2 regions of the Xanthobacter lutulentifluminis genome follow, and region 2 is predicted to be linked to the other one. Evidence: predicted binding sites of a transcription regulator. Region 2 holds the regulator's gene; the other holds the start of a gene.
The links. The regulator LexA, encoded in region 2, represses DNA repair genes until DNA is damaged. The targets are predictions, from matches to a motif close to TGTTCNNNNTGTGTTCNG.
Positions count from the first base shown of each region.

Region 1: recA (recombinase RecA) is a predicted target of LexA. The motif match lies at 1,941-1,958, and genes of this name have one in related genera.

Region 1 is NZ_CM195525.1:277,096-289,206, forward strand. Features, by position in the region: gene alaS (alanine--tRNA ligase) at 1-616, opposite strand, end outside; gene recA (recombinase RecA) at 791-1,876, opposite strand; gene V5F49_RS01240 (glycosyltransferase family 2 protein) at 1,993-3,015, opposite strand; gene V5F49_RS01245 (acyltransferase family protein) at 3,301-5,355, shown strand; gene V5F49_RS01250 (PDR/VanB family oxidoreductase) at 5,443-6,402, shown strand; gene V5F49_RS01255 (hypothetical protein) at 6,438-6,635, shown strand; tRNA gene V5F49_RS01260 (tRNA-His) at 6,785-6,861, shown strand; gene V5F49_RS01265 (CoA transferase) at 7,278-8,762, opposite strand; gene V5F49_RS01270 (sodium:solute symporter family transporter) at 8,859-10,361, opposite strand; gene V5F49_RS01275 (DUF485 domain-containing protein) at 10,358-10,660, opposite strand; gene V5F49_RS01280 (LysR family transcriptional regulator) at 10,884-11,795, shown strand; gene V5F49_RS01285 (quinone oxidoreductase family protein) at 12,081-12,111, opposite strand, start outside.
Region 2 is NZ_CM195525.1:37,682-49,792, forward strand. Features, by position in the region: gene V5F49_RS00240 (sulfurtransferase TusA family protein) at 29-301, opposite strand; gene gltX (glutamate--tRNA ligase) at 298-1,713, opposite strand; gene V5F49_RS00250 (ComEC/Rec2 family competence protein) at 1,955-4,204, shown strand; gene lexA (transcriptional repressor LexA) at 4,504-5,214, opposite strand; gene V5F49_RS00260 (molybdopterin molybdotransferase MoeA) at 5,320-6,534, opposite strand; gene moaC (cyclic pyranopterin monophosphate synthase MoaC) at 6,579-7,067, opposite strand; gene V5F49_RS00270 (DUF2147 domain-containing protein) at 7,251-7,682, opposite strand; gene trpC (indole-3-glycerol phosphate synthase TrpC) at 7,821-8,612, opposite strand; gene trpD (anthranilate phosphoribosyltransferase) at 8,609-9,643, opposite strand; gene V5F49_RS00285 (anthranilate synthase component II) at 9,733-10,371, opposite strand; gene trpE (anthranilate synthase component I) at 10,537-12,048, opposite strand; gene V5F49_RS00295 (peptidylprolyl isomerase) at 12,063-12,111, opposite strand, start outside.

The DNA.
Region 1 (12,111 bases), 240 kb from region 2:
AGACCAGGTTCCAGATCTCGATGAACCGGTCACCGTCCTGGTCGGCCGAGCCCGGCGGGCCGCCGAAGATGTGATCGCCGTGATCGAAGAAGATCTCGGAACACGGGCCGCACGGGCCGGTATCGCCCATGGACCAGAAGTTGTCGGAGGTCGAAATGCGGATGATCCGGTCGTCCGGCAGGCCAGCGATCTTCTTCCAGAGGGCGTGTGCTTCCTCGTCCTCGCTGTAGACGGTGACGAGCAGGCGCTCGCGCGGCAGGTCGAAGGTGCCGGTGACGAGGTTCCATGCCAGCTCGATGGCGCGATCCTTGAAATAGTCGCCGAACGAGAAATTGCCGAGCATCTCGAAGAAGGTGTGGTGCCGCGCGGTGTAGCCCACATTGTCGAGATCATTGTGCTTGCCGCCGGCGCGGACGCACTTCTGCGAGGTCACGGCACGGGAATAGGGACGCTTCTCGACACCGGTGAAGACGTTCTTGAACTGCACCATGCCCGCGTTGGTGAACATGAGCGTCGGATCGTTCTGCGGCACCAGGGGCGAGGACGACACCGCCTCGTGGCCCGCTTTGACGAAGTAGTCGATGAAGCTCGACCGGATCTCGTTGACGCCGCTCATGTGCCGGCCATTGCCCTTCGGTCCGGGTCCGCAGGGCGGAGCCGGTGAGTGATCGCTCCGCGCCGGCCGGCCCACCGGCAGGCCGCGCGGTTCCGGCGGACACGGGTACGGTCCGCCGGAACCGGGTTCGTTTAGCGACGCCCTCGCCGCTTGTCCAGAAAGGCGTCCGTGTCCTCAGGCGTCGGCGGGGTCGCCCTCGGCGTCCTCTTCCGGGGTGCCGGCGAGAATCTGGTCGGCGATGAGGCCGGCATTCTGACGGATCGCAGCCTCGATCCGACCGGCAATCTCCGGGTTCTGCTTGAGGAAGGTCTTGGCGTTCTCACGGCCCTGGCCGAGGCGCTGGCTGTCGTGGGAGAACCACGCGCCGGACTTCTCCACCACGCCGGCGCGCACGCCGAGATCCAGCAGCTCGCCGGTCTTGGACACGCCCTCGCCGTACATGATGTCGAACTCGACCTGCTTGAAGGGCGGGGCCAGCTTGTTCTTCACCACCTTCACGCGGGTCTGGTTGCCCACCACCTCGTCACGCTCCTTGATGGCGCCGATGCGGCGGATGTCGAGGCGCACCGAGGCGTAGAACTTGAGCGCGTTGCCGCCGGTGGTGGTCTCCGGCGAGCCGTACATCACGCCGATCTTCATCCGGATCTGGTTGATGAAGATGACCATGGTGTTGGACTTGGAGATCGAGGCGGTGAGCTTGCGCAGCGCCTGGCTCATGAGGCGCGCCTGCAGGCCCGGCTGGTTGTCGCCCATCTCGCCGTCGAGCTCGGCGCGGGGCGTCAGCGCGGCGACCGAATCGACCACCAGCACGTCCACCGCACCCGAGCGCACCAGCGTGTCGGCGATCTCCAGCGCCTGCTCGCCGGCATCCGGCTGTGAGATGAGCAGGTCGTCAAGGTTCACGCCCAGCTTGCGGGCGTAGATCGGATCGAGCGCATGCTCGGCGTCGATGAAGGCGCAGGTGCCGCCGCGCTTCTGCGATTCCGCCACCGCGTGCAGGGCGAGCGTGGTCTTGCCCGACGATTCCGGCCCATAGATCTCGACGATACGGCCCTTGGGCAGGCCGCCGATGCCGAGCGCGATGTCGAGCCCGAGCGAGCCGGTCGGAATGCTCTCGATCTCCAGGGCCTTGCCGCCCTTGCCGAGCCGCATGATCGAGCCCTTGCCGAAATGCCGCTCGATCTGGGAGAGCGCGGCATCCAGCGCCTTGGTCTTATCCATGGAAGAACCTTCGACGAGTCGGAGTGTCGCCTGAGTCATCGCCGCGCTCCGGTATTGGCGCAAGGGGAAATGAGAACACCCGACTTGTACATGCTTTGTTCCATGTTCGCAATATGTTCTCTCCGCTGGAGGCGCGATGTGGTTAAAGGGCCGTGTCAGCCCCGCCGGGTGAGGCGCTTCATGAGGGAGCGCCGGGTCTTGGCGACGAAGTGGGAGAAGGCGCCGCCCCGGCTCAGCTCCAGCTGGTGCTTCAGCGCCCGGTTCTCCTGCGCGGCCGCGCGCGCGCCGTCGATCAGGCCTTCTGCGGCAGCGAGGATGCGGCGGTAGGGATAGGTGGCGGAAAGGTCGGAATAGGCCACCCGCCCGCGCCGCTCGGTGAAGGGGCGGAACATGGTGGCGTTGCCGGAATAGGGCGCGTAGGTGGCCTCGAACCGCTCGAAATGCTCAAGCTCCAGCGTCTTCTCGTCCCGCAGGATGCGCGCCGCCTCCATCATCATGGTGGCGAAGGTCTCGCGGAAATCGTCGCGCGCCCGCCAGCGCATGTAGCCGATGACGCATTTCGCCACGAGCTGCTCGCGCGAGCGCATGGGGAAATGCGCCAGCGGCACCCGCGGCAGGATCGGCGAGGGGATGACGTTCTGCCACTGGGTGATCTTGTGGTAGCCGTCCTGGATGCCGGTCTCGGGGTGCTCCGCCAGATGGCGCGGAATGGCCACCTTGAACGGATAGGGATCGTGCACCACCACGTTCTTCAGGCGCGACAGCGGATCCGGGTCGGCCGGGTCGTCCTGGGGGCTGCTGCGGTAATGCAGGGGGCACAGCCCGCCCACGTGGGGGGCCGGCAGCGCCGCGAGATCCTCCTCCAGCACCTGCCGGCTCTCGGCGGCGATGAACTCGTCGGCATCGATGGGGAAGACGTAGTCCCAGCTGTCGTCGCTCACCGCATGGGCCATGAGGGCGCGGATGCGGCGGCTCTGCACCAGGCTCGCATGCACGCCGTCGTCGACGATGCGCACGTCCAGCCCCTCGGCCGCGAGCCGGCGCAGGATTTCCGGCGTGGCGTCGGTGGAGCCGTCGTCCACCACATAGAGCCGGTCCACCATCTGGAGATTGTGCCGCGCCCACGCCTCGATGATGTCCGCCTCGTCGCGGACCAACGAGATGGCGGTGAGCTTCATGGGACCCGTCTCCTGGCAAAAGGCGCAGGGACCATAAGCGCCGCCGTCGGGGTGTCAACGCGACGCGGAACGCCCCGCCGACGACGACGCTCCGGCCCGGCCGGCGCGCGCCTCGGTTGCCGCTCCGCCGTTAAGCGGCTAAATGCGTCCCCGGCCGGGAAGGGCGCGCGGATCGCGGCGCCCGTGGGCATCCGGGCGCGGGAGCGTCCGGGCGCGCGCCCCGATTTCGGCGGGTGGCCGCCGGACGGGCGGGCGTCGAACGGGCAGGTGTCGAAAGGGAAGCGGATGAGTCTGGCCTACAGGTCCGACATTGACGGCCTGCGCGCCGTCGCGGTGGGCAGCGTCGTGCTCTATCACGCGCGTTTTCCGCCGTTCTCCGGCGGCTTCATCGGCGTGGATGTCTTCTTCGTCATCTCCGGCTTCCTGATCACCTCCATCATCTACCGCGAGATCAGCAACGGGAATTTCTCGCTGGTCGACTTCTACGACCGGCGCATCCGCCGCATCTTCCCCGCGCTGTTCACCGTCATCGCGGTGACGACGCTGTTGTGCGCGCTGATCCTGATGCCGCGGCAGATGATGGAATACGTGCAGATGCTGCCGCCGGCGGCGCTGTTCTATGCCAACATCTATTTCCAGAACCTGCTCAATTATTTCGGCCCGAAGGCGGCCGAGGCGCCGCTGCTGCACCTGTGGTCGCTGGCGGTGGAGGAGCAGTTCTACATCTTCTTCCCGCTGGTGCTCTTCGCGCTCATGCGGCTTGGCGGGCGCAAGGTGGCGCTGGCGGGGCTCACCCTGATCGCGATCGTCTCGGCGGTGTACGCCCAGAGCATCGTGGAGGTGGATCGCCACGCGGCCTTCTATTTGCTCACCAGCCGCGCCTGGGAGCTTTTGGTGGGCTCGCTGCTCGCCCTGTTCGCCTGGCCTCGCATTCCGCAGAAGGTGGCCGGATGGGTCGCTGCGGCCGGCGCGCTGGCCATCGTGGTGCCGGTGTTCCTGTACGACCACGACACCCCCTTCCCCGGCCTCACCGCCGCTCCGCCGGTGCTGGGCGCGGCCGCCATCATCTATGCCGGCAGCTTCGCGCCGTCGGGCATCGTCTCGCGCATCCTCAGCCTGCGTCCCATGGTGTACGTGGGCCGCATCTCCTATTCGCTCTACCTGTGGCACTGGCCGCTGCTGGTGCTGCCCACCATCCTGCGCGGCCGCAGCCTGACGCATATCCAGTCCGGCCTGCTGGTGGTGCTCGCCATCGCCCTCTCGGCGCTGACGCTGAAGTACATCGAGACCCCTATGCGCCGCTCGGACGCGCTGGGCGGCCGGCGGATGACACGCATCGCCGCCGGGGCGGGCGCCATCCTCGCCACCATCCTCGTGGCCGTCGGCATCGAGCGGGCGGGCCAGGGCTTCTTCTCCATCTCGCCGGTGGGCGCCATGGCCGAGGCCGCGGCCGACGACAAGAGCACGTTCCAGCGCGACTGCAACAACGAGAAGAAGTTCTGGAGCGAGGCCGACATGAAGCCCATGACGGCCTGCGGCATCGGTCCGGGCCTCGCCAAGGGCACCTACGACGTGGTGATGTGGGGCGATTCCCATGCCGGCGCCACCTTCCTCGGCATCGCCGAGCAGGTGGCGGCGATGGGCTACACCGCGCGCCTCCAGACCATGGCCGGCTGCCCGCCCCTCATCGGCGGCGTGGCGCGGCGCGATCTGGTGCTGAGCAGCTTCTGCACCACCTTCAATGCCTCGGTGATCGATGAGATCCGCCGGGTGAAGCCCAAGGTGGTGATCCTGGTGGGGCGCTGGGCGCTGTGGACCACCATGGCCGGGGCCGGCTTCACCCTCATCACCGACGAACTGCCGGGCGGGCAGGAGCTCAACCCCAGGAACAGCTCGCGGGTGTTCGTGCACATGCTGGACCGCACGGTGACGACCCTGCGCGAGATCGGCTCGCAGGTGATCGTGCTGGGCCAGTCGCCGCAATATCCCAATCCGGTGCCGCGCTGCGTCGCCCGCAGCGAGTTCTTCCATTCCGGCAGCCACGAAACCTGCGTCTCGCGCAGCCTGAAGGACGTTCTGGCCGACGTGGGCTACGCCAACGACGTGATCGCCTCCACCGCCGCGCGCCACAAGGGCGTCACCGCCTTCAACATGTCGGACGTGTTCTGCGCCGGTGACACCTGCAAGGCCGCCGACGGGCTGAAGTTCTACTATTTCGACATGGACCACCTGTCCTCCGCCGGCGCCCGGTTCGCCGGGGAGAACCCGGCCCTGCGCAAGGCGATCGCCGACGCGCTCGCGGCCGGCAGCCGCAGCGAGAGCTCCGCCCTGAAGCCCTGAGGGCGGGCGCGCCCTCCCCTGCCCCGCGAACTGGCCCCGGGCTTGCTTGTCCCGGTCCAGGTCCTGTGTGCGGAGGGAGAGTGTGCGATGTCGGACGAAGCGCTTCACCCGGTGGTGGTCGCCCGCAAGACGATCGAAGCCGAGAACATGATCTCGCTCGAGCTCGTGCCGGCGGACGATGAGGCCCTCCCCGCCTTCACGGCGGGCGCCCATGTGGACGTGACCCTGCCGGGCGGGCTGGTGCGCCAGTATTCCCTGTGCAACAGCGCCAGCGAGCGGCACCGCTATGTCATCGGCGTGTGGAAGGATGCCAACAGCCGCGGCGGCTCCAAGGCCCTGTTCCAGACCGTCAACGAGGGCGACCGCCTCGCCGTGGGGGTGCCGCGCAACCGGTTCGCGGTGCCGCGCGACGTCAAGCGGGCGCTGCTGTTCGCGCGCGGAATCGGCGCGACGCCGGTGCTCTCCATCGCCGACCACCTGAAGGCGAAGGGCATCCCCTTCGAGTTCCACTACATGTTCGCCGGCGGCTCCCCGGGCTCGTTCCGCTCCACCATCGAAGCCTCGCCCTACGCCGGGAACACCACCTTCTATCTCGAGACCACCGAGCCGCGCATGAACCCGCAGGCCCTGCTGTCCGACCGGCCGGACGACACCCACCTGTTCCTGTGCGGGGTGGACTGGTGGCTCGACCCCATCGTCGCCGGAGCGCAGAAGAAGGGCTACGGCGTCAACCGCATCCACGTGGAGCGCTTCACCGCCAAGGCGCCGCCGCCGCTGCTGGACAAGGTGTTCGACGTGAAGATCGCCAGCACCGGGCAGGTCATCACCATCCCCGGCGACCGCTCGGTCTCCACCGCGCTGGAGGAGGCCGGCGTGAAGGTGCCCACCTCCTGCGAGCAGGGCGCCTGCGGCACCTGCAAGGTCAAGGTGGTGGAGGGCGAGGTGGACCACCGCGACAAGCGCCTGAAGCCGGAGGAGAAGGCCCAGGGCTGGTTCCTCGCCTGCGTCTCGCGGGGCAAAGGCGACCTGCTCGTGTTGGATTTGTGACAGGCGGAAACCATCATTCGCGCGGGGGACGGACCATGGTTTGCGAAGAGGATGCCTGGCGCGCCGCCTTCGTCATCGCCGAGCAGTACGGGCCGGAAGGCGTCGCCTTCGCCGCACGCATGGCGGAGAGCTTCGAGATGGGCGGCAAGTCGGAGGAGCATGCGGCCTGGGTTTCCATCCTGACCAAGGTGGAGACACTCACCACCGACGCCAATTTCATCTTGGCGAACTGAGGCTTGGCGCGGGTGGCATCGCCACCCGCGGAGGCCCGGCGGGGGGCCTTGAAATCGGTTGTGGCTTGCGCCAAAGGGCCTCTTGAAATTACCCGGTCGTCCGCGTAGGTTCCGCGCTCTCCGCAGGCGCCTCGCGCCGCGGTGACCGTGCAGGTGTAGCTCAGTTGGTTAGAGCGCCGGTCTGTGGAACCGGAGGTCGGTGGTTCGAGCCCACCCACCTGTACCATCAGGCATCAAGAACAGCAGAGACTTGAAGCATCGGTCGCAAGGCCGGTTCGCGTCCGCGCATGCCGGACGCCGCGGCACCGGCCCGGCGCCTCCCGCACGTCGAATCCGAGCCGGTGCCGATCGCCCGGCTCAGAACCATATGCGGGACAAGCGGCGGCGGAGCGCGCGCCCGGTCGCGGCATCATCGCGCGCCCGCCGCCGCCCCCGCCTCGGCGACGCCACGAGCGGCGCAGTCCGTCGGGCAGCGGCGCCGGCAGGGAGCGGCGGCGGCGGGGAGCGGCTTGGGCGGGGATCAGCATCGCGCCGAGGGGCGGGCCACCCCCGCAAGCATCCACCACGGGCGAAGTCCGGGGCGGGCGTGGAGCGCGCCATCCGGGGAGCGCGGCGAGCGGCGCCCCCCGGACACATCGCGCGTCAGGCGACAGCCGCCGCCGGCAGGCGCGCGGGCGCGTCGCCGCCCAGCCACTCGGCGCGGTCGCTGCCGAGGCGCGGGGTCGGGCGCGACCAGCGGCAGGGCGTCTGCGACATCCGCAGCACCGGGGCGAGGGTCTTCAGGTCGCCGTAGCAGGTGCCGTCGACGCGCACCGAGAGCGCCTCGAACTCCTCGCGCGCGAGCCGGCCAGGCGCCTCGGCGAAGTCCGCCACCAGCCCTTCCCGCTGCAGCAGCATGGCCGACTGGCACAGGGAGACCTGCACCCGGTAGCTGCCGCCCTCGCGCGCACGGCGCGCCAGCGCCAGCATTGCGCCATAGGCGCCGAGGAAGCCGGTGATGAAATCGCACATGAACACCGGCGTCAGCTGCGGGCGCCCGGCGCCGCTCATCTCGCCCTGGGTGTGGCAGATGCCGGTGACGGCCTGCGCCACCTGGTCCCATCCCGCCCGATCGGCGAACGGACCGCCCGAGCCGAAGCAGTTCACCGAGACATGGATCAGCCCCGGCCGCAGGGCCGTGAGCTGCTCCGCGCCGAAGCCATGGGCCGCGAGGCGATGGGGCCGGTAGCCGTCGATGAACACATCGGCGGAGCGCACCAGCGTGCGCAGGCGCGCCGCTTCCTGCGGGCGGGTGAAGTCGAGGAAGGTGCTGCGCTTGCCGTGGCTGGTGTCGCGCACGAAGGCCGGGACCTGCGGCAGGTCCGGCGCCGTGACCATGAGCACGTCGGCCCCGTGCTCGGCGAGGCTGATGCCGGCGGTGGGTCCCGCAAGGATGCGCGTGAGGTCCAGCACCCGCAGGCCGGAGAGCGGCGCATCGCCCTCCTCCGGCAGCGGCTCGGGCGCGCTGTCCGCCACCTTGGTGATCTCGACCACCGGACGGGAGGCGAGATAGGCCCCATGGGGATGGGCGAGCCATTCCTCCGGCGTGCGCACCTTGCCGCCGCATGCCCGCGCCGCGGCGAGCGCGTCCTCCAGCGCATCGGCCTCCCAGCGCTCCACGCCGCGCGCGACACCCTCCACCGAGCTGTCGCAGCCGAGCACGTCGAGCACCCGCCGTTCCAGATGGGGCAGGTTGGTGTGCGGCAGCACCCAGCCGTCATCCTTGGTCGCCCAGGGCTGGGTGAGCGCCACCATGTGCTTCACCGCGGCAGAGGCGGGAATGGGATGGTAGCAGCCGTCCTCGCCCTTCAGCAGGGTCTCCTCCCCGCCGGAGAGGGATGTCGCCGCCGCGGCCCGGGCATCCACGGCGATGGTCTGGCGGCGGCCGGTGCGCAGCGCCCACAGGTCGTTGGCGGCAACGCCGCGCGCGGCCAGCACCGCCGCCGACACCTCGCCGATGCGGAGGGGCGTGGGGAAGAACGGGTCGCGCCCGGTCAGCGTCACCTCGCCGGCCGGCAGGTCCGGGCCGGAGCGGATGGCCATCAACTCGCGGAACGTGTTCAGGCTTTGCGGATCGATCGTGGTCATGGAGTCGGATCACCAGTGCAAGGGAAGGCATGGGCGCGGGGCGCGCCCGTCCGGATGTTCGGGAGGGGCCGGGGCCGCTCCGCCCCGGCCGAGCGATCAGGCGGCTCCGGGCAGGACGCGCGCGCCGCGCCGTTCCACCGTCGACACCAGCCAGCAGGTGAGGAAGGCCAGCGGCATGGAGATGAGGGTGGGCGGATCGAGCGTCACCACCGGCGCGGCAAAGCCGAACACCTTCACCCACATGGAGGGGCCGAGCACGGTGAGCCCCAGCGCCGCCAGCAGCCCGATGCTGCCGCCGGCGATGGCGCCGCGTGTCGTCAGCCCGCGCCAGTAGATCGACAGCACCAGCACCGGGAAGGTGGAGGAGCAGGCGATGGCGAAGGCCAGCGAGATCATGTAGGCGACGTTCTGGCCCTGGAAGGCGATGCCCAGCGCGATGGCGAACAGGCCGAGCGCCACCGTGGCGAGACGCGAGATCTTCAGCTCCCGCTTCTCGTCCACATGACCCTTGAGGACCACCCGGGCGTAGAGGTCGTGGCTGACGGCGGAAGCCCCCGCCAGCGTCAGCCCGGCCACCACGGCCAGGATGGTGGCGAACGCCACGGCCGAGACCAGCCCCAGCATCACGTCGCCGCCGAGGACGCGGGCGAGGTGGACGGCCACCATGTTGACCCCGCCGATCACCTTGCCATCCGCGCCGACGGCCGAGGCATCGCCCGACAGGATGACGATGGCGCCGAAGCCGAAGATGGCGGTGGCGGCGTAGAAGGTGCTGATGAAGGCGGTGCCCCACACCACCGAATTGCGCGCCGCACGGGCATCCGGGACGGTGAAGAAGCGCATCAGGATGTGCGGCAGCCCGGCGGTGCCGAACATGAGCGCGAGGGCCAGCGACAGCGCCGAGAAGGGCGAGCGGGAGGCCGCCTGCGGGGCGAGCACGCCGGCTCCCTTCGCATGGGCCGACGCGGCGCCCTTGAGCAGGGCCGAGAGGTCGTAGCCGAAGCGCTGCAGCACCAGCACGGCGATGAGCGCGCCGCCGGCCAGCATCAGGCAGGCCTTGACGATCTGCACCCAGGTGGTGGCCATCATCCCGCCGAACATGACGTAGCAGATCATCAGCGCGCCAACGAGGGTCACCGCCACCTTGAAGTCGATGCCGAACAGCAGCTCGATGAGGGCGCCGGCGCCGACGGTCTGGGCGATGAGATAGAAGGCGATCACCACCAGCGACGCCACCGCGCCGAAGATGCGCATGGGCGTCTCCTCGAGGTGGAGGCTCACCACGTCCGAGAAGGTGAACTTGCCCATCCGGCGCAGCCGCTCCGCCAGCAGGAACACCACGATGGGCATGCCGGTGGAATAGCCGATGGCGTAGATGTAGCCGTCGAAGCCGCTGGTGAAGATCAGCCCCGTGAGGCCGAGGAAGGCGCCGGCGGACAACGCGTCCCCCGCCAGGGCAAGGCCGTTCTGCAGGCTCGTGACATTGCCGCCGGCTGCATAGAAATCATTGGTGCCCTTGGTGTTTCGGGCCGCCCACCAGGTGATGGCGAGCGACAGCACCACGATGGCGAGGAAGCAGGAGATGGCGATCAAGTTCATCGCGCCACCCCTTCCGCAGGCAGGATGGCGGGCCGGGCGGTCGCGGCGTTCTCCCGCCGGTTCGCGGCCACCGCGTAGACCACGGTGAGCACGAAGCCGAGGCCGATGACGCCGAGCCCGAGCGCGAAGGCCCAGGTGATGGCGCCACCGGGCGTGACCGGCAGCGCCAGCAGGGCCGGGGCGAACGCCCCGAGGGCGGTGAAGGCGAGATAGCAGCAGGCGAGGATGGCGGTTGCCGTGAGGCCGAGGGCGGCTCCCTCGTCCCCGGCGGGGCGGTGCGGTCTGGTCTGGGAGGTCATTTTTATTCCCTTCTCTGGATGGCCGACGCCCGGCGGCACCCGTCCTCCGATGCGGAGCGCACGCGCGTCACGGAATGCGGCGTCGCGGTTGGGAAGGGCTCCGGCCGCCGACTGCCTCATTTTCAATCAGGATCTTGCCCTGACCATTTTCGAGGCTAACAGCGGCTTTGACATTCCAGAAATGGTTTGATTTGATCATAGTCATCTGAAAATGAGATGGCTGATGCACAGCACCGACCTTGAGTTCTTCATCGCGGTGAGCCGGGAAGCCTCCATCGGCGGGGCGGCGACGCGCCTCAACACCGCCCAGTCCAACGTCACCAACCGCATCAAGAAGCTCGAGGCCGACCTCGGCGTCACCCTGTTCGACCGCCATTCGCGTGGTGTGAAGCTGACCACGGCCGGAGAACGGCTCCTGCCCTTCGCCGCCGAGGTTGGACGGCTGCTGCGCGAGGCGCGGCTGTCGGTGACCGCATCGGACAAGCCGCGCGGGCCGCTTTTGATCGGCGCCATGGAAACCACCATGGCGCTGCGCCTCAGCGAGCGGCTGGTGAGCTTTTCCGGCCTTTATCCCGACGTGGACCTGACCCTGCGCACCGGCACCACCGCCGAGCTGACGGAGCAGGTGCTGCAGCAGGAACTGGAGGGGGCCTATATCTGCGGGCCGGTGGCCCACCCCCGGCTGGTCGCCCGCCGCGCCTTCCTGGAAGAGCTGGCCGTGGTGGCAGGTCCGGAGGTGCGCTCGCTGGATGACTTCGCCGAGCGCGGGCAGGCCAACATCTTCGTCTTCCGCCGCGGCTGCTCCTACCGCCAGCGGCTGGAGCAGCTGCTCGCCCGGCGCAACATTGCGGTGGCGCGCACGCTGGAATACGGCAGCCTCGACGCCATCCTCGCCTGCGTCTCCGCCGGCATGGGGCTGACACTGCTGCCGGCGGACCTCATCGCCGCCCACGCGCGCAACCACGCCGTCTCCATTCTAACCCTGCCCGAGGAAGAAGCGCGGGTGGAGACGCTCTTCATCCGGCCGGCGCGGGTCTATGTCTCCCCGGCGCTCACGGCCTTCCTGGATGTCGCGGAACCGCCGTCCGAAGGGACCGAAAAGGTCGCGGCCGACGCTGCCGCGCGGTGGGGCTGACCGGCGCACCGGTCGTCGCCGTGCAGGGTCGTGCGGTCGCAGCGATGCGGGCTGTGCGGACACGGCGTCCGGCGCCGCGCGCGGGACCATCCGGCCCGATCCCCTGCCCCGTGCATCAGGGGCAGCGCTCGCTAACAAGCCCCTCTCCCAGCCGGAGAACCGGCCTGTGCCCGGCCTCAGGCGCTGGCGATCGCCCTCCCCGCCGGCGAGCCACCGCCACGCGCCCGACCGGTCGCCCCGCCTGCCCCCCGGGGCCTTTGCAGCCCCCGGGAAGCCGGCACATGGTCAGGGCACGAGCAGCAGGGAGCCGGTGGTC
Region 2 (12,111 bases):
GGTTCCGCGCCGGTACCGCGCCGCGCGGTCAGTCCGGCTTGCGCAGCACGAACGTGAGAAGCCCCGGCGCGATCACCTTGTCTTCAAGGCGCGCCCCGGTCTCGTGGGCGAGATGGGGAATGTCGATCACCGCCATGGGGTCGGTGCAGGTCACCACCAGCCGGGTGCCGGGGCGCGCGGCGGCGAGGGCCTTGCGGGTACGCAGGGCGGGCAGGGGGCACTTCAGCCCCCTGAGGTCGAGCTCGAGGGTCGCCGGTTCGCCGGCAGGAGGCCGCGGAGGAGGCCGAGGCCCCGAGCTCATCCCGCCTGATCCTTCAGCCGGCCGAGGCTTTCCTCCCGGCCGAGCACCGTCAGCACGTCGAAGATGGGCGGGGACGTGGCCTTGCCGGTCAGCGCGGCGCGCAGCGGCTGGGCCACCGCGCCGAGCTTGACGCCCTGCGCCTCGGCATAGGCACGCACCGCCGCCTCGGTGGCGGCCGCGGTCCATTCGGCCGCCTCCAGCGCCGGCAGCAGCCGGGCGAGGTGGGCCCGCGCCTCGGGCGTGAGCAGCGCCGCGGCCTTGTCGTCCAGCGCCAGCGGCCGCTCCATGAAGATGAAGTCGGCGTTGTCCAGCAGTTCCACCAGCGTCTTGGCCCGCTCCTTCAGGCCCGGCATGGCGGCGGCGAGCTGGGCGCGACGCTCCGGCGTCATCCGCGCGAGCCGGCGCCCGGCGTCCGGCAAATGCGGCACCAGCGCATCGATGGCCACGAGCAGGTCGGCGTCGCTCGCTGCCCGCAGATACTGGCCGTTGAGGTTCTCCAGCTTCTGGAAATCGAACCGGGCGGCGGACCGGCCCACCCGGTCGAGATCGAAGAACTCGACCATCTCCTCGGTGGAGAACACCTCCTGGTCGCCGTGGCTCCAGCCGAGGCGCACCAGATAGTTGCGCAGCGCCGCCGGCAGGTAGCCCATGTCGCGATACGCATCCACGCCCAGCGCCCCATGGCGCTTGGAAAGCTTCGCGCCGTCCGGCCCGTGGATGAGCGGGATGTGGGCCATGCGCGGCACGTCCCAGCCGAGCGCGCGGTAGATCTGGGTCTGGCGCGCCGCGTTGGTGAGATGGTCGTCGCCGCGGATCACGTGGGTGACGCCCATGTCGTGGTCGTCCACCACCACCGCCAGCATGTAGGTGGGGGTGCCGTCGGAGCGCAGCAGGACCAGGTCGTCGAGGTCCTTGTTGGGGAAGGTGACGGTGCCCTGCACCATGTCCTCGATCACGGTCTCGCCGTCCTGCGGGGCGCGCAGGCGAATGACCGGGGCGCGGTCCTTCGGCGCCTCGGAGGGATCGCGGTCGCGCCAGCGGCCGTCATAGCGCGGCGGGCGGCCCTCCTTGCGGGCCAGCTCGCGCATCTCGTCGAGCTCCTCCGGCGTCGCATAGCAGCGATAGGCGTTGCCCCGGGCCAGCATGTCCTCAACGGCGGCGCGGTGCCGGTCGGCCCGGGCGAACTGGTAGATCGGATCGCCGTCCCAGGTGATGCCGAGCCAGGACAGGCCCTCCAGGATCGCGTCGATGGCCTCGGTGGTGGAGCGCTGGCGGTCGGTATCCTCGATGCGCAGCAGCATCTTGCCGCCGGTGTGGCGGGCATAGAGCCAGTTGAACAGGGCCGTGCGCGCGCCGCCGATATGCAGGAAGCCGGTGGGCGAGGGGGCGAAGCGGGTGACGATCTGCGACATGGGGGCGCTCGAAAATGGGGGTACTCGAACAGGCACGATCCGCGGGGGCGGACACGGCGGCGGAGCAGCGCGGACGCGGGATGGCCAGGGCCGCGGGCCGTGCCGCGGCACGGCGTGGCACTTGGACGGCGCCCGTGTAGCATAGGCGTCCGGCACAAGGAACATGGCGCGCCCGCATGGGGCGGCGCGCGGGCGGCCCGGGCAGGCGGAGTGGCGCCGGCTGCCCGGAGCGGGGACGGGCATGGCGTGGGGGAAACCGGCGGAAGGCGCCCGGGCGCGGGCTCGCGCGGCCGTTGCCGGCGCGCGCGCCGTCGCCATCCGGACCGCGCCGCTCGGTCTCTCCCGCCTCGGCGCAGCGATCGCGGCGCGGCTGGGCGCTGACCTGCGGGCAGAACTGGATTCCGGACGGCTCGTGCTGTGGCTGCCGGTGGGCTTTGCGCTCGGCATCCTGCTCTATTTCGGCGCGGCGCAGGAACCATCGCTGTTCGCCACCCTGCTGCTGGTGGCAGCATTGGCGGGCGGCGCCATGGCGCTGCGAGCGCGGCCAGCAGCGTTCCGTGTCCTCATCGCGCTTTCGGCCGTGGCCGGCGGCTTCGCCACCGGCACCGTGCGCACCGCCTTGGTCCGCCACGAGATCGCCGAACCGCCCCGGACCCCCGTGCGGCTCTCGGGATACGTGGAACGGGTGGAGCATCGCGTGTCCGGCGATCGCATCGTGCTGCGGCTCGATCCCGGCCCGGTGCGGGGGCTCGATCCGGTCCCCGCGCGTGTCCGCCTGACGCTGCGGCGCGGCTGGGCGCCGCAGGTGGGCACGCACGTCAGCCAGCTCGCCCAGTTGCTGCCGCCGCTCGGCCCCGCCATGCCGGGGGCGCACGATTTCGGCCGGGCGCCCTGGTTCGCGGGGATCGGCGGCGTCGGCTACGGCCTCGGCCGTCCGAAGCCGACGACCGCCGGGGAGCCGCCGTTCTCGGTCCGCGTCGCCATGGCAGTGGACGCGGCGCGCGATGCGCTCGCGCGGCGGATCCGCGCCGTGCTCGGCGGCCAGACTGCCGAGATCGCGGTGGCGCTGGTCGCCGGTGACCGCTCCGCCATCGCTCCGCAGGTCGAGGAGAGCATGCGGGTCTCCGGCCTCACCCACATCCTGTCCATCTCCGGCCTGCACATGGCGCTCGTGGCCGGAACGCTGTTCGCCGGCATGCGCGGCGCCCTGGCGCTGGTGCCGGCACTGGCGCTGGGCTTTCCCATCAAGTCCGCCGCCGCGCTGGTGGCCATGCTGGGGAGCGCCGCCTACCTCGTGCTGTCGGGCAACGACGTGCCGGCCCAGCGCTCGTTCGTCATGACCGCCCTGGTGCTGGCCGGCATCCTGATGAACCGCCCGGCGCTGACATTGCGCACCGTCGGCGTCGCTGCCGTGGTGGTGCTCGCCGCAACGCCGGAGGCGGTCCTGGACCCCGGAACGCAGATGTCGTTCGCCGCGACCCTCGCGCTGATCGCCGCCTATGAACGGTTGCGCCCGCTGCGCGCGCTGCCGCGGCCCGACGGGTGGCTGGGACATGGGGCGGTGTGGCTGCTGGTGCTGGCGGGAGGGACCGCGCTCACATCGCTGGTCGCGGGACTGGCGACCGCACCTTATGGCATCTACCACTTCCAGCGGCTCGCGCCCTACGGGCTGCTCGCCAACCTCGCCGCCATGCCGGCGGTGTCCTTCCTCGTCATGCCGTTCGGGCTCATCGGGGTGCTGCTGATCCCGTTCGGCTGGGACCACGTGGCCTGGCCGGTCATGGGCAAGGGCATCGACATCATGGTCGCCGTCTCCGATCGCGTCGCCGCCCTGCCGGGGGCGGACCTGCGCGCCGATCTCGTGAGCGCTCCGGCACTGGCCCTGATGAGCCTCGCCCTGCTGTGCCTGTGCCTGCTGCGCGGGCTGCTGTCGGCCGCAGCGCTGGTACCCGCGGCCCTCGCCCTCGCCGTGTCTGGCCCGGCGCCACGGCCCGACGTGCTGGTGGCGCCGGATGCCCGGACCGTCGCCGTGCGCGGCCCGGACGGGCGGCTCTCCATTCTCGACGCGCGGGCCCAGCGCCTGACGGCGGAGCAATGGCTGACGCGGGAGGGCGACCGCCGCCGGGCAGCCGATGCCGGCCTGCAGGCGCTTTTCACCTGCGACCCGCTCGGCTGCACGGCCCCCCTTCCGGGCGGCGGCACCATTGCCATCTCGCGCCGCGCCGAGGGGCTGGAGGCCGATTGCCTCGAGGCCACGGTAGTGGTGACCCGCGACCCGCCCCCACGTGAGTGCCCGGCGCGCGTGTTCACCCCGGAAACCCTGTCGCGCACCGGCACCGTCGCCCTCCACCATCGCGACGGGGCATGGCACATGGAGCCGACCCGCCGACCCGCAACGCAACGCCCCTGGATGCCGCGTCTTCCCCCGGAACCGGACGAGCCTTCCCCGGCGACCGACACGCCATCGGAGACCGACGCCCGGGCACCCTGAACCCAAGAACGGACCTAAGGAGCCCCTGCCACCGACCGCACCTCCAAGGGCGGCGGATACGACGGTGACCAGCACCCGGATGAGCAGCACCGGCAGTGCAAGGCCGGCACCGATCCACTGCAGATGGCCGCGCATGCGTTCTCCTCCGCAACCGGACGGACAGGGCTGAACGCAGACTCATGTGAATAGGGGGGAGGGGTGAGAGGCGCTTCCGACAGGACGCGCCCCGTTGAGCATGGCACGCGACGCCTCTCACCCCGTCTCGCCCGCCCGCCGCTTCAACGGCAGGAGATCGAAACTCAATAGCGTCGCATCAGCCCGACGAGCCGGCCCTGGATGCGCACCCGGTCGGGACCGAAGATCCGGGTTTCATAAGCCGGGTTGGCGGCTTCCAGGGCGATGGAGGCGCCCTTCTTGCGCAGGCGCTTGAGGGTGGCTTCCTCGTCGTCCACCAGCGCCACCACGATGTCGCCGGTGTCGGCGGAATCGCATTTGCGGATCAGCACCGTGTCGCCATCGAGGATGCCGGCCTCGATCATGCTGTCGCCGCGCACCTCCAAGGCGAAATGCTCGCCATTGCCGAGCATCTCGGGCGGGATGTTGAGGGTGTGGCTGCGCGACTGGATGGCGGAGATGGGGGAGCCGGCGGCGATGCGGCCCATGACCGGAACGGTGACGACGGGCCCGGCCTCGTCATCCTCCGCTGCGGGGCGGACCTTGCCGAGGCTGCCCTCGATGACCGAAGGCGAGAAGCCCCGATTGGAAGCGCGCGCCGCGCCAAGGCCAGGGGCGACGCTGTCCGGCAGGCGCACCACTTCCAGCGCGCGGGCGCGATTGGGCAGGCGACGGATGAAACCGCGCTCTTCAAGCGCCGTGATAAGGCGGTGGATGCCGGATTTGGACCGCAGATCCAGCGCCTCCTTCATCTCGTCGAAGGAAGGGGGAACGCCGGTTTCCTTCAGCCGCTCATGGATGAAGCGAAGCAGATCATATTGCTTGCGCGTCAGCATCTCATGCCCCCTGCCGGCGCCGGCCGCGGCGCGAAACAAATCATGAACAGTCTTTATCTGTTCCTTTTGTGTTCCGCAAGGGGTGAACGCACAGTTAAGATCGCCTCAGTCGTCGAAGGGAATGATCTCGCACGGGTCGCCGGCCTTCCCGGCAGGCGCCTGCGGCGGGCGCATCAGCAGGCCATCGGCAGCGGCAAGCACGCTCAGCATGGCGCTGTCCTGCGAGGGGAAGGGCGTGGCGACGAGCGCGCCGGAAACATCGCGATCGAGCCGCACGCGGACGAAATCGCGCCGCCAGTCGTTGGCCGGCACGTCCACCGCCAGACGGGCGGGCAGGGTGCGCGGGCCCGGCGCGGAATCACCCTGCAGCGCTCGCACCAGCGGCACGAGGAACACCATGGCGCAGACGTGGGAGGACACCGGATTGCCCGGCAGGCCCAGCACCCGCACCGCGCCCCTGTGCCCGAACATCAACGGCTTGCCGGGACGTAGCGCGATCTTGTGGACGCTGAGGTCGACCCCTTCCGCGCGCAGGGCCGGGCCGACCAGGTCATGGTCGCCCACGGAGGCGCCACCGGAGGAGACCACCAGATCGAACGCCCCGGAAAGCGCCCGTGCCACCACCGCGCGGATGGCGGAAAGATCGTCACGGATAAGGCCGAGGTCCTCGACCTCCGCCCCCGCCTGCCGCGCCAGCGCCGCGAGGCCGAAGGCGTTGGAGACGACGATCTCGCTGTCGCTGCCCGAGCCCTGCCCCGGCAGCACCAGCTCGTCCCCGGTCTGCAGCAGCGCGACGCGGGGCCGGCGGGCCACCGGCACGGTCGCATGGTCCATGGCCGCAGCCAGCATGATATCGCGGCTGGTCAGGCGCCGTCCGGCGGTGAGGCCCGGCGTGCCGGCGGAGAAATCACATCCCGTGCGGCGCACGTTGCGCAGGGCCGCCGTGGGAGCTGTGGTGGTGACGACATCGCCCTCGCGCGCGGTGTTTTCCTGAATCACCACCGTGTCGGCGCCGGGCGGCACCACCGCGCCGGTGAAGATGCGCACCGCCTCGCCGGGCCCGACCGCTCCGGCAAACGGCCGGCCGGCCGCCGATTCGCCGATGACGCGCAGGGTGGCGGGAGTGGCGGCGATGTCGGGCGCGCGCACGGCGTAGCCGTCCATGGCGGACATGTCGGCGGGGGGCTGGGTGCGCCGGGCGGGCAGGTCGCGCGCCAGCACCCGGCCGGCGGCCTGCGCCACCGGCACCTCCTCCACGCCGAGCGCCAGGACGCCCTCGGTGATGAGGCTGCTCGCCTCCTCGACGCTCATCAGCGCCATTGCCGCCGTCTCCCCGTGGCTGGTCTTGTGGTGATGGCCGCGGCTTAGCCGGCGGCGGGTCCGGCGCGATAATCGCCGCTGCGGCCGCCGGATTTCTCCAGCAGGCGGATGCCCTCGATGCGCATGGTGCGGTCGGCCGCCTTGGCCATGTCGTAGATGGTGAGGCAGGCGACGGAGACGGCGGTGAGCGCCTCCATCTCCACCCCGGTCTGTCCGCTCGTCTTCACCCGCGCCGCGATCCTGAGGCCGGGCAGGGCGGGGGCCGGCTCGATCTCCACTTCCACCTTGGTGAGCATCAGCGGGTGGCAGAGGGGAATGAGCTCATGGGTGCGCTTGGCGGCCATGATGCCGGCGAGGCGGGCCGCGCCCAGCACGTCACCCTTCTTGGCATTGCCGGACAGGATGAGCTCCAGCGTCTCGGGCGCCATGGCGATCATGCCCTCGGCCAGCGCCTCGCGCACCGTGGCGGCCTTGTCGGACACGTCCACCATGCGGGCGGCGCCCTGCTCGTCGATGTGGGTCAGGTTGGCCATGGCGCGCGAAGAGGCCCCGGAAGAGTCGTCGGAGCCGGGAAGATGGCGCCGCGCGCCGGCCATGTCCACCGCGCTGGAGGGGTGGGGACGCTTCACCGCATCCGCCCGCGCTCCGTGCGCGCTCCGGCTGGTGCCCGGGAGGCTTGGCTCCCGGGCGGCCACTCCCCGGTGCGGGCCGGAGGGTCAGCGCAGGCGCGTCCAGGTCTGGGTCTTGCACAGGGGCGCGACCACGCAGCCGCGCAGCTTCAGGGTGCTGTCGCCGTCGAGCGTGATCGAGCCGGAATAGGTCTTGCCGTCCTCGGCATTGTAGATGCTGCCACCGGTCCATTCCTTCGGGCCGCCGGAGAAGCCGGTGAGGATGGTGAGGTTCTTCAGCGGACGGTCACGTAGGCCGGCGTTGGAATTGTTGACATCCTTCAGGGCAGGGTCCGCCTTCAGGCCTTCGGAGGAGATGAGGCGGCCGCACAGGCTGGCGCCGCACTTGGAAATCTCCACCTGACCGCCGCGCGAGGGGGTCTGCCACAGGCCGGTCGGATCGGCCGCCAGCGCCGGGGCGGCCAGGCAGGCGGCGCCGACGAGACCCAGGGCAACACGCTTCACGAAGTTCACCACCATCAACTCCTCCCATATCTCCGGCCTCTCGCTTGGAGAGATCGCAGCGCCCGGACTGGCTGCGGGACAATCAGTCCGGGGCGTGGCGTGCTCTCGCGGGCCGTGGAGGCATTAAGGACGAAGTTGACCTATACGGCAAGCCTAGGTCGCAAGGAGCTGGGACGTGGCGGATGCGACATCACTCTGCCGCATCAGGCTCTCGCCCACGAGGATGGTGCCGATGCCGACCCCGGCCAGCCGGGCGACGTCCGCCGTGGTGAAGATGCCGCTCTCGCCGATGACGATGCGGTCCTTCGGCACGCGGGGGGCGAGGCGCTCGCAGGTCTCGAGCGTGGTCTCGAAGGTGCGCAGGTTGCGGTTGTTGATGCCGATGAGCCGGCAGGGCAGGGCCAGCGCGCGGTCCAGCTCGGCGGCGTCATGCACCTCGACGATGGCGTCCATGCCATGGGCGGCGGCGGCGTCCGCAAGGTCGCGGGCAAGCGCGTCGTCCACCCCGGCCATGATGATGAGGATGCAGTCAGCCCCCCAGGCGCGGGCCTCCGCCACCTGGTAGGTGTCGTACATGAAGTCCTTGCGCAGCACCGGCAGACTCACCGCCGCGCGGGCGGACTTCAGAAAGTCCGGCGAGCCCTGGAACGAGGGCGTGTCGGTGAGCACCGAGAGGCAGGTGGCGCCGCCGCGCTCATAGGCGCGGGCCAGCGCGGGCGGATCGAAATCGGCGCGGATGAGGCCCTTGGAGGGGCTCGCCTTCTTGATCTCGGCGATCAGCGCCGTGCGGCCTTCCGCGAGGCTCTGGTCGATGGCGCCGGCGAACGGGCGCACGCGCGGGGCGCAGCGGGCCGCGGCCTCCACCTGCGCCAGCGGGCGGGCGCGCTTGGCGGCGGCGATCTCCTCGCGCTTGTAGGCCTCGATGCGGGTCAGGATGTCGCTCATTGGGCCACCTCCGGCGCCACCTTGGCGGAGACCGCCACCAGATGCTCCAGCCGCGCGCGGGCCGAACCGGTGTCGAGGCTGGCACGGGCCATCTCCACGCCCTCCTTCAGGTCCTTCGCCCGGTCGGCGACCACCAGCGCAGCGGCGGCATTGAAGATCGACACGTCGCGATAGGCTCCCTCGGCCCCGTCCAGCACGGCGCGCAGGGCGGTCGCATTGTAAGCCGCATCGCCGCCCTTCAGCGCGTCGGTGGGATGGACCTTGAGGCCCACGTCCTCCGGCGTGACGGTGAAGGTGTGGATGCGCCCGTCCTCCAGCATGGCGATGTCGGTGGCGCCGCAGATGGTGATCTCGTCCAGCCCGTCGGCGCCGTGCACCACGAACGCCTTGCGCGAGCCGAGGGTCTTGAGCACCTCCGCCAGCGGCACGATCCAGGACTTGGCGAACACGCCCACCATCTGCCGCGTCACGCCCGCCGGATTGGAGAGCGGGCCGAGCAGGTTGAAGATGGTGCGGGTGCCGAGCTCCACGCGCGTCGGCCCCACGTGCTTCATGGCCGGATGGTGGGACGGCGCGAACATGAAGCCGATGCCGGCCTCGGCGATGCAGCGGGAGATGCCGGCCGGATCGAGATCGATCCGCACGCCCAGCGCCGCCAGCACGTCCGCCGCGCCGGACCTGGAGGAAAGCGCCCGGTTGCCGTGCTTGGCCACCGGCACGCCGGCGCCGGCGACGATGAAGGAGGCGCAGGAGGAGATGTTGTAGGAGCCCGACGCATCGCCGCCTGTGCCCACCACGTCCACCGCCTCGTCGGGCGCCTCCACGGGCAGCATCTTGGAGCGCATGACGGAGACCGCGCCGGCGATCTCCTCCACCGTCTCCCCGCGCACGCGCAGCCCCATGAGCAGCGCGCCCATCTGCGAGGGGGTGGCCTCGCCGGACATCATGCGGTCGAACACCAGAGCGGCCTCGTCGCGGGAGAGGCTTGCCCCCGTCGCCACCTTGCCGATGAGCGGTTTGAACTGGTCCATGTCTCGTTCCCAGCGCGGCCGCCGGGCCTTTCTCCATTGCCCGGCCGCGCCTTCGCTGCCGCCGGGGCCATGTGTGAGCCGGTCGCGCCTCAGGCCTTCGCCTTGGCTGCGTTGAAGTCGGCGGCGATCTGAAGGAAGTTGCGCAGGAGCGCGTGCCCGTTCTCCGAGGCGATGCTCTCCGGGTGGAACTGCACCCCGTGGATGGGCAGGGTCTTGTGGGCGAGGCCCATGATGAGCCCGTCCGCCGTCTCGGCCGTCACCTCCAGCTGATCCGGCAGGGTGCCGCGCTCGACGATCAGCGAATGGTAGCGCGTCGCCTGGAAGGAATGGTTGAGGCCGCGGAACACGCTTTTGCCGGCGTGGTGGATCTCGCTCATCTTGCCGTGCATGGGGGTGGGCGCGCGCACCACGTCGCCGCCGAACACCTGCCCGATGGACTGGTGGCCGAGGCAGACCCCGAAGATCGGCACCTTGTCCCCTGCCTTGGCGATCAGATCGAGGCAGATGCCGGCCTCGTTGGGGGTGCAGGGACCGGGGGAGAGCACGATGGCGTCCGGCTTCTCGGCCAGCACGTCCTCGACGCTCACGGTGTCGTTGCGGTGGACCGTGACGGTGGCGCCGAGCTCGCCCAGGTAATGGACGAGGTTGTAGGTGAAGCTGTCGTAATTATCGATCAGCGTGACCCGGGGGGAATGCGGGTCTGCGGCAGTTCCTTCGGTGGCGGACATCTTGAGGCTCCGGAACCCGCGCACCCCGGAACGGGCGGGTCTGGCGGGTGTTAAGGCGAGGAATGGCGCGGGGTCAATGCCACCCCGCTCCGGCCGGGCACGGCCGGGCGATCAGCCGGGCGGCTTCACCATCGCTCATGCCGGATCACGTCCACCACCTTCACCTCACTGCCCCTTGCCGGCGCGGGCGGCGAAGCGGACGGCTTCCTCGCCGGCGCGGAACAGGGCCTTGGCCTTGTTCACGCATTCCTGCTGCTCGCTCTCCGGCACGCTGTCATAGACGATGCCGGCGCCGGCCTGCACATACATCCGCCCGTCCTTGACGATGGCGGTGCGCAGCACGATGCAGGTGTCCATCTCGCCGTTGGCGCCGAAATAGCCGATGGCGCCGGCATAGATGCCGCGCTTGTCCTTCTCCAGCTCGTCGATGATCTGCATCGCCCGCACCTTGGGCGCGCCGGAGACCGTGCCGGCGGGGAAGCCCGCCGCCAGCGCGTCCAGTGCGTCGAAGCGCGGATCCAGCGTGCCTTCCACGTTGGAGACGATGTGCATCACCTGGCTGTAGCGCTCGATGAAGAAGGAATCGGTGACCTTCACCGTGCCCATCTGCGAGACGCGGCCGGTGTCGTTGCGGCCGAGGTCGAGCAGCATGAGATGCTCGGCCCGCTCCTTGGCGTCCGCGAGCAGCTCCTGCGCCAGAGCCTCGTCCTCGGCGTGGGTGGCGCCGCGCTTGCGGGTGCCGGCGATGGGGCGGATGGTGACCTTGCCGTCGCGCAGCCGCACCAGGATCTCGGGGGACGAGCACACCACCGAGAAGCCGTCGAAGTTGAGGTACACCAGGAACGGCGCGGGGTTCACCCGGCGCAGCGCCCGGTAGAGCGCGAACGAGGGCAGGGTGAAGGCGCTCTCGAACCGCTGGGACAGCACCACCTGGAAGATGTCGCCGGCGCGGATGTATTCCTTCGCCGCGTCCACCATGGCGCGGAACTCTTCCGGCCGGGTGTTGGAGACCTGCTCCACCGCGCCGTGGAACGGCTCGGGCGCCGGGTGGGCGATGGCCCGCTCGAGGCCCGCCACCACGGTGTCGAGCCGCTCCAGCGCCGCCTCGAACGCGGCGCGCGGGGAGACACCCTCGCGCGGGCGAACCGGGGTGACGGCGGTCAGCTCGTCCTTCACCGCGTCGAACACCACCATCAGGGTGGGGCGGATGAGCAGGGCCTCGGGCACGCCGATGGGATCGGGCTTGGCCGGGGCCAGCTTCTCCATCTGCCGCACCATGTCGTAGCCGAGGTATCCGAACACGCCGGCCGCCATGGGCGGGGCGCCCTCCGGCAGGTCGATGGCGGATTCGGCCAAGAGCGCCCGGAGCGCCTGAAGCGGCGGGGCGGCGCAGGGCTCGAACGCGTCCTTGTCGGTAGCGGGGGTGCGGTTGATCTCGGCCACCGGACCGGTGGCGCGGAAGATCAGGTCCGGCTCCAGGCCGATCATGGAATAGCGCCCGCGCGCCTGCCCGCCTTCCACCGATTCCAGCAGGAAGGCGTTGGGCGTGTCGCCGGCGAGCTTCAGGAAGGCGGAAACGGGCGTCTCCAGGTCGGCGACCAGCGTGGTGGAGACCACCTGCGCCTCGCCCTTCAGGTAGCGCGCGGCGAACAGATCGAAATCGGTGGGAGCGTTCACGTGCCTCTCCCGCCTCAGTTCGCCGCGCCCGCGCCCACGGCCTGGGCGAAGAGACGGTCGTTC